One region of the Streptomyces sp. NBC_01515 genome, then DNA from elsewhere that is predicted to be linked to it. Evidence: riboswitches for the same ligand, from Rfam matches in the RefSeq annotation. Region 1 holds a riboswitch; each other region holds the start of a gene.

What was found. Region 1 has a riboswitch for thiamine pyrophosphate ahead of thiC (phosphomethylpyrimidine synthase ThiC). Riboswitches for the same ligand answer to the same signal wherever they lie in the genome.
Region 2: it holds a riboswitch for thiamine pyrophosphate, as region 1 does, so the genes downstream of both, thiO (glycine oxidase ThiO) here and thiC (phosphomethylpyrimidine synthase ThiC) in region 1, are expected to answer to the same signal.
Region 3: it holds a riboswitch for thiamine pyrophosphate, as region 1 does, so the genes downstream of both, OG407_RS36145 (thiamine ABC transporter substrate binding subunit) here and thiC (phosphomethylpyrimidine synthase ThiC) in region 1, are expected to answer to the same signal.

What each region holds. Positions count from the first base shown of each region.
Region 1 is NZ_CP109416.1:5,937,137-5,940,369, reverse strand. Features, by position in the region: gene thiC (phosphomethylpyrimidine synthase ThiC) at 1-1,171, opposite strand, end outside; TPP riboswitch at 1,164-1,353, opposite strand; gene OG407_RS26695 (YibE/F family protein) at 1,425-2,948, shown strand; gene OG407_RS26690 (SsgA family sporulation/cell division regulator) at 3,197-3,233, opposite strand, start outside.
Region 2 is NZ_CP109416.1:3,512,147-3,515,379, reverse strand. Features, by position in the region: gene OG407_RS15570 (thiazole synthase) at 1-97, opposite strand, end outside; gene thiS (sulfur carrier protein ThiS) at 101-301, opposite strand; gene thiO (glycine oxidase ThiO) at 298-1,461, opposite strand; TPP riboswitch at 1,459-1,570, opposite strand; gene OG407_RS15555 (hypothetical protein) at 1,621-1,959, shown strand; gene OG407_RS15550 (NAD(P)/FAD-dependent oxidoreductase) at 2,004-3,233, shown strand.
Region 3 is NZ_CP109416.1:7,961,743-7,964,975, forward strand. Features, by position in the region: gene OG407_RS36135 (phosphatidate cytidylyltransferase) at 1-30, shown strand, start outside; gene rlmN (23S rRNA (adenine(2503)-C(2))-methyltransferase RlmN) at 123-1,229, shown strand; TPP riboswitch at 1,254-1,359, shown strand; gene OG407_RS36145 (thiamine ABC transporter substrate binding subunit) at 1,431-2,507, shown strand; gene OG407_RS36150 (ABC transporter permease) at 2,552-3,233, shown strand, end outside.

The DNA.
Region 1 (3,233 bases):
CGAACTGCGCCTCGTCGTTGGCGTCCGCGATCGACCCCGGCCGCAGGCCGTCGCCGAGCGAGTACGTGACGTCGTAGGCGGCGAGGATCTCGCTCAGTTCCTCGAAGTTCTCGTAGAGGAACGATTCCTTGTGGTGCGCGAGGCACCAGGCCGCCATGATCGAGCCGCCGCGCGAGACGATGCCCGTCTTGCGGTTCGCCGTGAGCGGTACGAACGGCAGCCGCACGCCCGCGTGGACGGTCATGTAGTCCACGCCCTGCTCGGCCTGTTCGACGACCGTGTCCTTGTAGATCTCCCAGGTCAGCTCCTCGGCGCGGCCGTCGACCTTTTCGAGCGCCTGGTAGAGCGGCACCGTGCCGATGGGGACGGGGGAGTTGCGCAGCACCCACTCACGGGTGGTGTGGATATTGCGGCCGGTGGACAGGTCCATGACCGTGTCGGCGCCCCAATGGGTCGCCCAGGTCATCTTCTCGACCTCCTCCTCGATGGAGGAAGTGACCGCGGAATTGCCGATGTTGGCGTTGACCTTCACCAGGAACCGCTTACCGATGATCATCGGCTCGATCTCGGGGTGGTTGACGTTGGCCGGCAGCACCGCCCGCCCGGCCGCGATCTCCTCCCGGACCACCTCGGGCGAAACCTTCTCCCTTACGGCCACGAACTCCATCTCCGGCGTGATCTCGCCCCGTCGCGCGTAGGCGAGTTGCGTGACCGCCGTGCCGTCCCGCCCGCGCCGCGGCTGACGCGGCCGGCCGGGGAACACCGCGTCGAGGTTGCGCAGTCCACCGCGCGGTGAGGTGTGCTTGATCCCGTCGTCCTCGGGGCGGACGGGCCGGCCCGCGTACTCCTCGGTGTCGCCGCGGGCGATGATCCAGTTCTCCCGCAGCGGCGCCAGCCCCCTGCGGACGTCGGTGTCGACGAGCGGATCGGTGTACGGGCCGGAGGTGTCGTACAGCGTCACGGACTGCCCATTGGTGAGGTGCACCTGACGGACCGGCACCCGAAGATCGGGGCGCGAGCCCGCGACGTACCCCTTGTGCCAGCCGATGGACTGCTCGGCCTCCGCCGGTTCTCCGGCCGCCGTGGGCTGCTCGGCCCGCGCGAACTCCTCGCCCGGAATGGGCTGTTCGTCCTGGCTGACGGCAGACGTGTGTGCGTCCTTGTTGGTCATGAGACCTACTCCCTACGCCGGCATTACCCGGTAACAGGTTCGGCGGTCGACGCAGCGGCTTCCGTCAGTCGATGTTTCATGTGAAACATCACTCGATTCAGGTGACGTTTCACGTGAAACAGCGCAAAGACGAAGGTCAGCGCCCTCTCAGCCCGGTGCTCCGAGCTCCCGCGTGTGCAAAGGTGCCTCCACGCTAGCGTCATAAGTGGCGCGCTGAACAGTGGGCCTCCGGCGTTCTTGCGATGATCGGGCGGTGACCACCACACAGCAGCCCCCGTACCCGCCGACCGGGCGGCCGCATGGCCACGACCACGGACCCAGCGATGACCACGGCTCCGGTTCCGGGCACGACCACGGCTCGGGTGGGGACGGTGGACACGGCCCGGGTGGCGACGGCGGGCACAGTTCCGGAGCAGGCGGTGGAGGACACGGTCACTCGCACAACCACGGCCCCGCCGCCCCCGTCTCCCGGCATCTGCGGAAGGTCATCGCGGCGATCCTGATCCCGTTCACGGTGGCGGTCGTGGTCGGCATGGTGGTGCTCTGGCCCGGCGGCGCCCCGTCGCACAAGCGCACCGGGGTCGGCTTCGACCGGCAGACACAGCAGGCGACGGTCACCAAGGTCATCAGCGTGAGCTGCGCCTCGGTGAACGCATCGGGCGGAGGCTCGACCGGGGACACCTCCACCGCCGAGGGCTCCTCTGCGGCGCAGGAAGCGGGCGGCACCTGCAAGAAGGCCACGGTCACGGTCTCCACCGGCAAGGACAAGGGCCGTACGTTCACGGAGATCGTGCAGCCCGACCAGTCACGGCAGTTGCATCAGGGCGAGAAGGTCGTGGTCGCGTACGAGCCCTCCGCGCCCAGGGATCTGCAGTACTCCGTCACCGATGTGAACCGTAAGTTCCCGATGGCACTGCTCGCCGGGATCTTCGCGCTGGCCGTCGTGGTGGTGGGCCGGCTGCGCGGTGTCATGGCGCTGGTCGCGCTGGCCATCAGCTTCATGATCCTGAACTTCTTCATCCTGCCCGCGATCCTGCACGGCTCGAACCCGCTGATCGTGGCGGTGGTCGGATCGAGCGCCATCATGCTCATCGCCCTCTACATGTGCCACGGCCTGTCGGCCCGAACATCGGTGGCGGTGCTCGGCACCCTGATGTCGCTGGTGCTGATCGGCGTCCTGGGCTCGGTGTTCATCGGCTGGGCCGCGCTGACCGGCAACACGGACGACAACACGGGCCTGATCCACGGGCTGTACCCGTCCATCGACATGAGCGGTCTGCTGCTCGCCGGCGTCATCATCGGTTCGCTCGGCGTGCTCGACGATGTGACGGTCACCCAGACATCGGCGGTCTGGGAGCTGCACGAGGCGAACCCCGCGATGGGCTGGCGCGGGCTGTACCGCGCCGGCATCCGCATCGGCCGCGACCACATCGCGTCGGTCGTCAACACGCTCGTCCTCGCCTACGCGGGCGCCGCGCTGCCCCTGTTGCTGCTCTTCTCCATCGCGCAGAGCAGCGTGGGCGCGGTCGCCAACAGCGAGTTGGTCGCCGAGGAGATCGTGCGCACGCTGGTGGGTTCCATCGGCCTGGTCGCATCGGTACCGGTCACCACGGCCCTCGCGGCCCTGGTGGTCTCGGCGGACCGACCGGGGCGCGAGGCGGTTCCGGCGGGTGCGGCTGGACCGGGCTCGGCTACGACAGCCGCGTCGGCCACGGCGGCGCCGAACGCCAAGCCCGCTCCGGCGCGCGGCGGGAAGGGCCGGCGCCGCAAGCACTGAGACGCCGTGGGCGCTGATTGATTCACCGCAGGCACTGCGGCGGGCGGCGAGAACCGCCCCAGGGAGCCACGCAGAAGCGTTACTGCGGATCCCCGGACCCGCGGTACTTCAACCTCACCCGAGGCCTTCAGAACTCCACAGGGCCCTTCAGGGTTCCCGGCGCTTCCAGCGGCTTCACGGCCCGTGCGGCTTCAGAGTCCGTGGCGAAGCGTTACGCCAACTCCCGACCCCGCCGCCGACACGACACCTCACCCCGCGCTCTGCTCCTCCGCCAGGATGCGGTCC
Region 2 (3,233 bases), 2.4 Mb from region 1:
CGCGCTCCAGGACGTCGAGGCTGGGCGCACCCCCGGTGCCCATGATCAGCCGGGACGTGAAGGACGTACCACCGAGGACGAAGGGGTCGTCGGCCATGGGTCAGCCTCCTTGGACGGCGGTGAGGACCTCGACGCGGTCTCCCTCGGAGAGGGACGTCGATGGCCACTCCGCGCGCGGGACGACGGTTTCGTTGAGGGCGGCGGCCACACCGGAGGGGGCCGGGGTGAGGGACCGTACGAGCACGTCGAGGGGCGTGCCGGGAGCGATCTCCTGGTGCTCGCCGTTGACGGAGATGTTCATGCGGGCTGCTCCACGAGGTGCGTGCGGGCGAACCGCTTCGGGGTGAACGGGCGTGCCTCGTCCGGGAGTTCACCGGTACTGAGCGCGTGCGCCAGGGCGTCGCCGGTGACCGGGGTGAGCAGCACGCCGTTGCGGTAGTGCCCGGTGGCCAGCAGCAGTCCCGGCAGCGCGGTCGGGCCGAGCAGGGGTGCGTTGTCGGGGGAGCCGGGGCGCAGTCCGGCCCGGGTCTCGGTGAGCGGGAGTTCGGTGATCCCGGGGACCAACTCGTGGGCGTCGCGCAGCAGTTCGTAGACACCGCCGGCGGTCACGGTGGTGTCCCAGCCCAGCTCCTCGCTGGTCGCGCCGACGACCAGCTCGCCGTTCTCGCGCGGCACCAGGTACACCTGGCTGCCGCGCACCACGGCCCGCACGGTCCGGCTCAGGAACGGCGCGTGTCGCTCCGGCACGGTCAGCCGCAGCACCTGCCCCTTCACGGGCCGTACGGGCGGCAGGACGTCGTCCGGGACCCCCCGCAGCTGCCCGCTGAGGCTGCCGCCCGCGAGCACTACTTGGTCCGCGGCGAGCGTGACGTCCTCACGCGTGACGACCCCCGTGGCGCGGTCCCGCCCGACCGTGAGCCGCTCGACCCACGTCCGGTGGAAGACGACCCCGGCGCGCTCGCACGCGGCCACCAGCGCGCCCGCCAGCCGCCGCGGGTCGACCTGGTGGTCCCCGTCGACCCTGAGCCCCCCGCGCACGCCCGGCGCGAGCATCGGCTCCAGGCGCCGGCACTCGCGCCCCGACAGCCACTCGGAGTCGAGCCCCGACCGGTGCTGGAGGGCGTGGAGTTCGCGCAGATGGGCCCGGTCGTCGGCGTCCAGGGCGACGGCGAGCGTGCCGCAGCGGCGGTAGCCGAGGTCGAGGCCGGTGAGGTCGGTCAGCTCGGCCGCGAAGTCCGGGTAGCGGTCCGCCGAGGCCAGGTTGAGGGCGAGCAGGGTCTGTTCGCCGTAGTGGAGCTCGGTGACGGCGGCCAGCATCCCGGCGGCCACCTGGGCGGCCCCGCCGCCCGGCTCGGGGTCCAACACCGCCGTGGAGAAGCCGCGTTGGGCCGCGCGCCAGGCCGTGACCAGGCCGATGATCCCGCCCCCGACGACGAGGACGTCTGACGTACGTGCAGGCATGGGCGTCCAGCCCCTCCCTTCGCCGGCATGACCCGGATCAGGTTCGTACGGTCGGAGGCCGCCAGCCTCCCTCTCAGCCCGGTACGTCCGGACTCCCGCGAGTGCTTTACTCGGCCACCCTAGCCCGTGCTTTGTGCGCCAGTAAGGGAGCCTTCGTCCATGGCCCGCTCGCTCGACGGTCTCGTCCTCGCCCCTGTCGCGGACCAGGCCCCAGGTCAGGTCGGTACGCGCACCCGGTTCGCGTACCACGAGAAGGACGGCGAGATCTGGGCCGAGTACGGGGGCGGCGACGTCGTACGGGGGCGTCTCGTCGGCACGCGCGCGGGGGACCGGATCGACTTCCGGTACGTGCAGTTGAAGACGGACGGGACGACGTCCTCCGGGCACTGCGTGTCCGAAGTGGTCGCGTTGCCGGACGGCCGCATTCGCCTCGACGAGACCTGGGAGTGGGAGTCCCAGGAGGGAAACGGGACCAGCACTGTGGAACAGGTCACCTGACGCGCCCGCTGACTGACAAATTGTCAGGTGTCTATGGTGATCGAGTGAGCGAGCAGACGCGGGACCAGGGCACGGTGGCAGGACGGCGTGTGGTCGTCGTCGGCGCGGGCATGGCCGGGGTGCAGACCGCGGTCGCGCTGCGGGAACAGGGCTTCACCGGCACCGTCACCCTGATCGGCGCGGAACCCCATCAGCCGTACGACCGGCCCCCGCTGTCCAAGGCCGTCCTGCTCGGCAAGGCCGAGGGCTCCGCCTTCGACGTCGACTTCGAGGCGCTCGGCATCGAGGTGCAACTGGGGCGCGAGGTGGTGGGCGTGCGCCCCGCCGACCACGAACTGGACACCGCCGAGGGCCCGGTGCCCTACGACGTCCTCGTGCTCGCCACCGGTGCCGAACCGATCCGGCTGCCGGGCGCCGACGGCATCCCCGGGGTGCACCTGCTGCGCACCCTGGACGACGCCGAGCGGCTGCGGCCGGTGCTCGCCCGGCAGCACGACATCGTGGTGGTCGGCGCGGGCTGGATCGGCGCCGAGTTCGCCACGGCCGCGCGTGAGGCGGGCTGCGCGGTGACCGTCGTGGAAGCCGCCGACCGGCCGCTCGCGGGGGCGCTGCCCGCCGAGGTGGCCGCGCCGATGGCCGCCTGGTACGCCGCCGCCGGAGCCTCGCTGCGGACGCACGCGCGCGTGGCGCACGTCGAACCCGGCGAGGTGGTCCTCGACGACGGCTCACGGCTGCCCGCGGGTGCTGTCGTGGTCGGCATCGGCGCCCGCCCCGCCACCGCCTGGCTGGCGGGCTCCGGCATCGAACTGGGCGCGCACCGCGAGGTCCTGGCCGACGCCGGGCTGCGCACCTCGGTACCGGACGTGTACGCGGTCGGCGACTGCGCCTCCTTCCCTTCGGGAAGGTACGGCGAGCGCCTTCTGGTCCACCACTGGGACAACGCCCTCCAGGGGCCGCGCACGGTCGCCGCGAACATCGTGGGGGAGAGCCCGGCGGTGTACGACCCGGTGCCGTACTTCTGGTCGGAGCAGTTCGGCCGCTTCGTCCAGTACGCCGGCCATCACGCGTCCGCCGACACCACCCTCTGGCGCGGCGATCCGGCCAACCCCGCGTGGAGCGTCTGCTGGCTGCGCGAGGACCGTCTGGTGGCCCTCCTGGCGGTCGGCCGCCCCCGTGACCTGGCCCAGGGCCGCCGCCTGATCGAGTCGGCCACGCCCATGGATCACGCACTGCTGGCCGATGCTTCTCTGCCGATGAAGGCGGCTATCGCCTAG
Region 3 (3,233 bases), 2.0 Mb from region 1:
CTGCTGGTGCTGTTCGTCGGATCCGGCTGAAGACTGGTCTGACCTGCGGTTTTGCGTACGAGGGGCTCGTTGTCCACAGGGCGGCGAGTCCCTCTTCGTATGTCTGCGACACTGGTAGGGCCATGCCTAAGCCCGGAGAACTCACATTCGTCGCCCCCCGCGGAGCCCAGAAGCCGCCGCGGCACCTTGCCGATCTCACGCCCGCCGAGCGCAAGGAAGTCGTCGCCGCGGTCGGGGAGAAGCCGTTTCGCGCCAAGCAGCTCTCGCAGCACTACTTCGCGCGCCTCGCGCACGACCCGGCGGAGTGGACCGACATCCCCGCCGGTTCGCGCGCCAAGCTGCAAGAAGCGCTGCTTCCTGAGCTGATGACCGTCGTACGGCATCTGTCGACCGACCAGGAGACCACCCGCAAGACGCTGTGGCGGCTGTTCGACGGGACGCTCGTCGAGTCGGTGCTGATGCGGTACCCGGACCGGGTCACCATGTGCATCAGCTCACAGGCGGGGTGCGGGATGAACTGCCCGTTCTGCGCGACCGGACAGGCCGGCCTGGACCGCAATCTGTCGACCGGTGAGATCGTGCACCAGATCGTCGACGGGATGCGGGCGTTGCGGGACGGGGAGATCCCCGGTGGTCCCGCGCGGCTGTCCAACATCGTCTTCATGGGCATGGGCGAGCCCCTCGCCAACTACAAGCGGGTCGTCCAGTCCATCCGTGCCCTCACCGACCCCGAGCCGGACGGCCTCGGCCTCTCGCAGCGTGGGATCACCGTCTCGACGGTCGGACTGGTCCCGGCGATCCACCGCTTCTCCGACGAGGGCTTCAAGTGCCGCCTCGCGATCTCGCTGCACGCCCCTGACGACGACCTGCGCGACACCCTGGTCCCCGTGAACACGCGGTGGAAGGTGCGCGAGGTCCTCGACGCGGGCTGGGAGTACGCGGCGAAGTCGGGGCGCCGGCTGTCCATCGAGTACGCGCTGATCCGCGACATCAACGACCAGGCGTGGCGCGGCGACCGGCTCGGCCGCCTCCTCAAGGGCAAGCCCGTGCACGTCAACCTGATCCCGCTGAACCCGACGCCGGGCTCGAAGTGGACGGCCTCCCGCCCCGAGGACGAGAAGGCGTTCGTCGAGGCCATCGCGGCCCACGGGGTGCCGGTCACCGTCCGGGACACCCGGGGCCAGGAGATCGACGGAGCGTGCGGCCAGCTCGCCGCGACCGAGCGGTAGGCTGACCGGCGTAGGTACATCTTCATATTCCGACAGGGGAGCGCCACAGCGCTGAGAGTGCGGGATTGTCCGCAGACCCTCTGAACCTCGCCCAGGTCATTCTGGGTAGGAAGTTCGGTCACCACTCTTGCTGTTGCGCCCTGCCCACGTCCTGTGGGCGGGGCCGCGTCTCTTCCTGGACACCCCAGGAGGAAAACAACCGTGCACCACACCAAGACGTTCGTGGCCGCGGCCGTCGGCCTCGGGCTGCTCACGCTCTCCGCGTGCGGCTCGTCCGACAGCGGCAGCGGCGGCGACTCCAAGACCGTCACCCTCGTCAGCCACGACTCCTGGGCCGTCTCGAAGAGCGTCCTCAAGGACTTCGAGAAGCAGTCCGGCTACACGGTCAAGGTCCTCAAGGACGGCGACGCCGGCCAGGCCGTCAACAAGGCGATCCTGACCAAGGACAACCCCCAGGGCGACGTCTTCTTCGGCGTCGACAACACCCTGCTCTCCCGCGCGCTCGACAACGGCCTCTTCCAGTCCTACGACGCGAAGGGCTCCGACCTCGTCAAGCCCGAGTACCGCGTCGACCAGACCAAGCACCGGGTCACCCCCATCGACACCGGCGACATCTGCGTCAACTACGACAAGGCCTACTTCAGCGAGCACAAGCTGACCCCGCCGACCTCCTTCGCGGACCTGGTCAAGCCCGAGTACAAGAACCTCCTCGTCACCGAGAACGCGGCCACCTCCTCGCCCGGTCTCGGCTTCCTGCTCGGCAGCGCGGCCCAGTTCGGCGACGACGGCTGGCAGGGCTACTGGAAGAAGCTCAAGGCCAACGGCGTCAAGGTGGTCGACGGCTGGGAGCAGGCCTACGACCAGGAGTTCTCCGGTTCCGCCGGCGGCAAGAAGGCGGGCGGCGACCGGCCCCTCGTCGTCTCGTACGCCTCCTCGCCGCCCGCCGAGGTCATCTACGCCGACCCGAAGCCGACCACCGCGCCCACCGGGGTGTCGTACGGCACCTGCTTCCGGCAGACCGAGTACGCGGGCCTGCTCAGCAACGCGAAGAACACCAACGGCGGCAAGGCGTTCCTCGACTTCCTGCTGACCAAGGAGTTCCAGCAGGACATGCCGCTCAACATGTTCGTCTACCCGGTGATCGAAGGCGCCCAGGTGCCGCAGGAGTTCGTGAAGTACGGCCGCCAGGCCTCGGACCCCGAGACCATGGCGCCCACGAAGATCGCCGCCGACCGGGACCAGTGGGTCAAGTCGTGGACCTCGCTCGTACTGAAGTAGCCCCACGGAGGACCCATCGGGGCAACGTGACGCGGCTCGGCCTCATGGCCCTGCCCGTCGCGTTCTTCGCGGTGTTCTTCGCCTACCCCGTCGCCGCGATCGTCGCGCGCGGCCTCAAGGTCGACGGCGCCTGGCAGTTGGGCCGTATCCGGGACGTGCTGGTCCAGTCAGACATCCGGCACGTCCTGTGGTTCACCACCTGGCAGGCGCTCGCGTCCACCGCGCTCACGCTGCTGATCGCGCTCCCCGGCGCGTACGTCTTCGCGCGCTTCGACTTCCCGGGTAGGCACGTCCTGCGGGCCGCCGTGACGGTCCCCTTCGTGCTGCCGACGGTCGTCGTCGGTACGGCCTTCCTCGCGCTCGTCGGCCGGGGCGGACTCCTGGACGACCTGTGGGGCGTACGGCTGGACACCACCGTGTGGGCCATCCTGCTCGCGCACGTCTTCTTCAACTACGCGGTCGTCGTACGGACGGTGGGCGGCCTCTGGGCACAGCTCGACCCGCGCCAGGAGGAGGCCGCGCGGATGCTCGGTGCCTCCCGGCTCCGGGCCTGGCGGAAGGTGACGCTGCCCGCGCTCGGGCCCGCCGTGGCCGCCGCCGCGCTGATGGTCTTCCTCTTCACCTTCACGTCCTTCGGCGTGGTCCAGATCCTCGGCGGCCCGACCTTCTCCACCCTCGAAGTCGAGATCTACCGCCAGACGTCCGAGGTCTTCGACCTGTCCACGG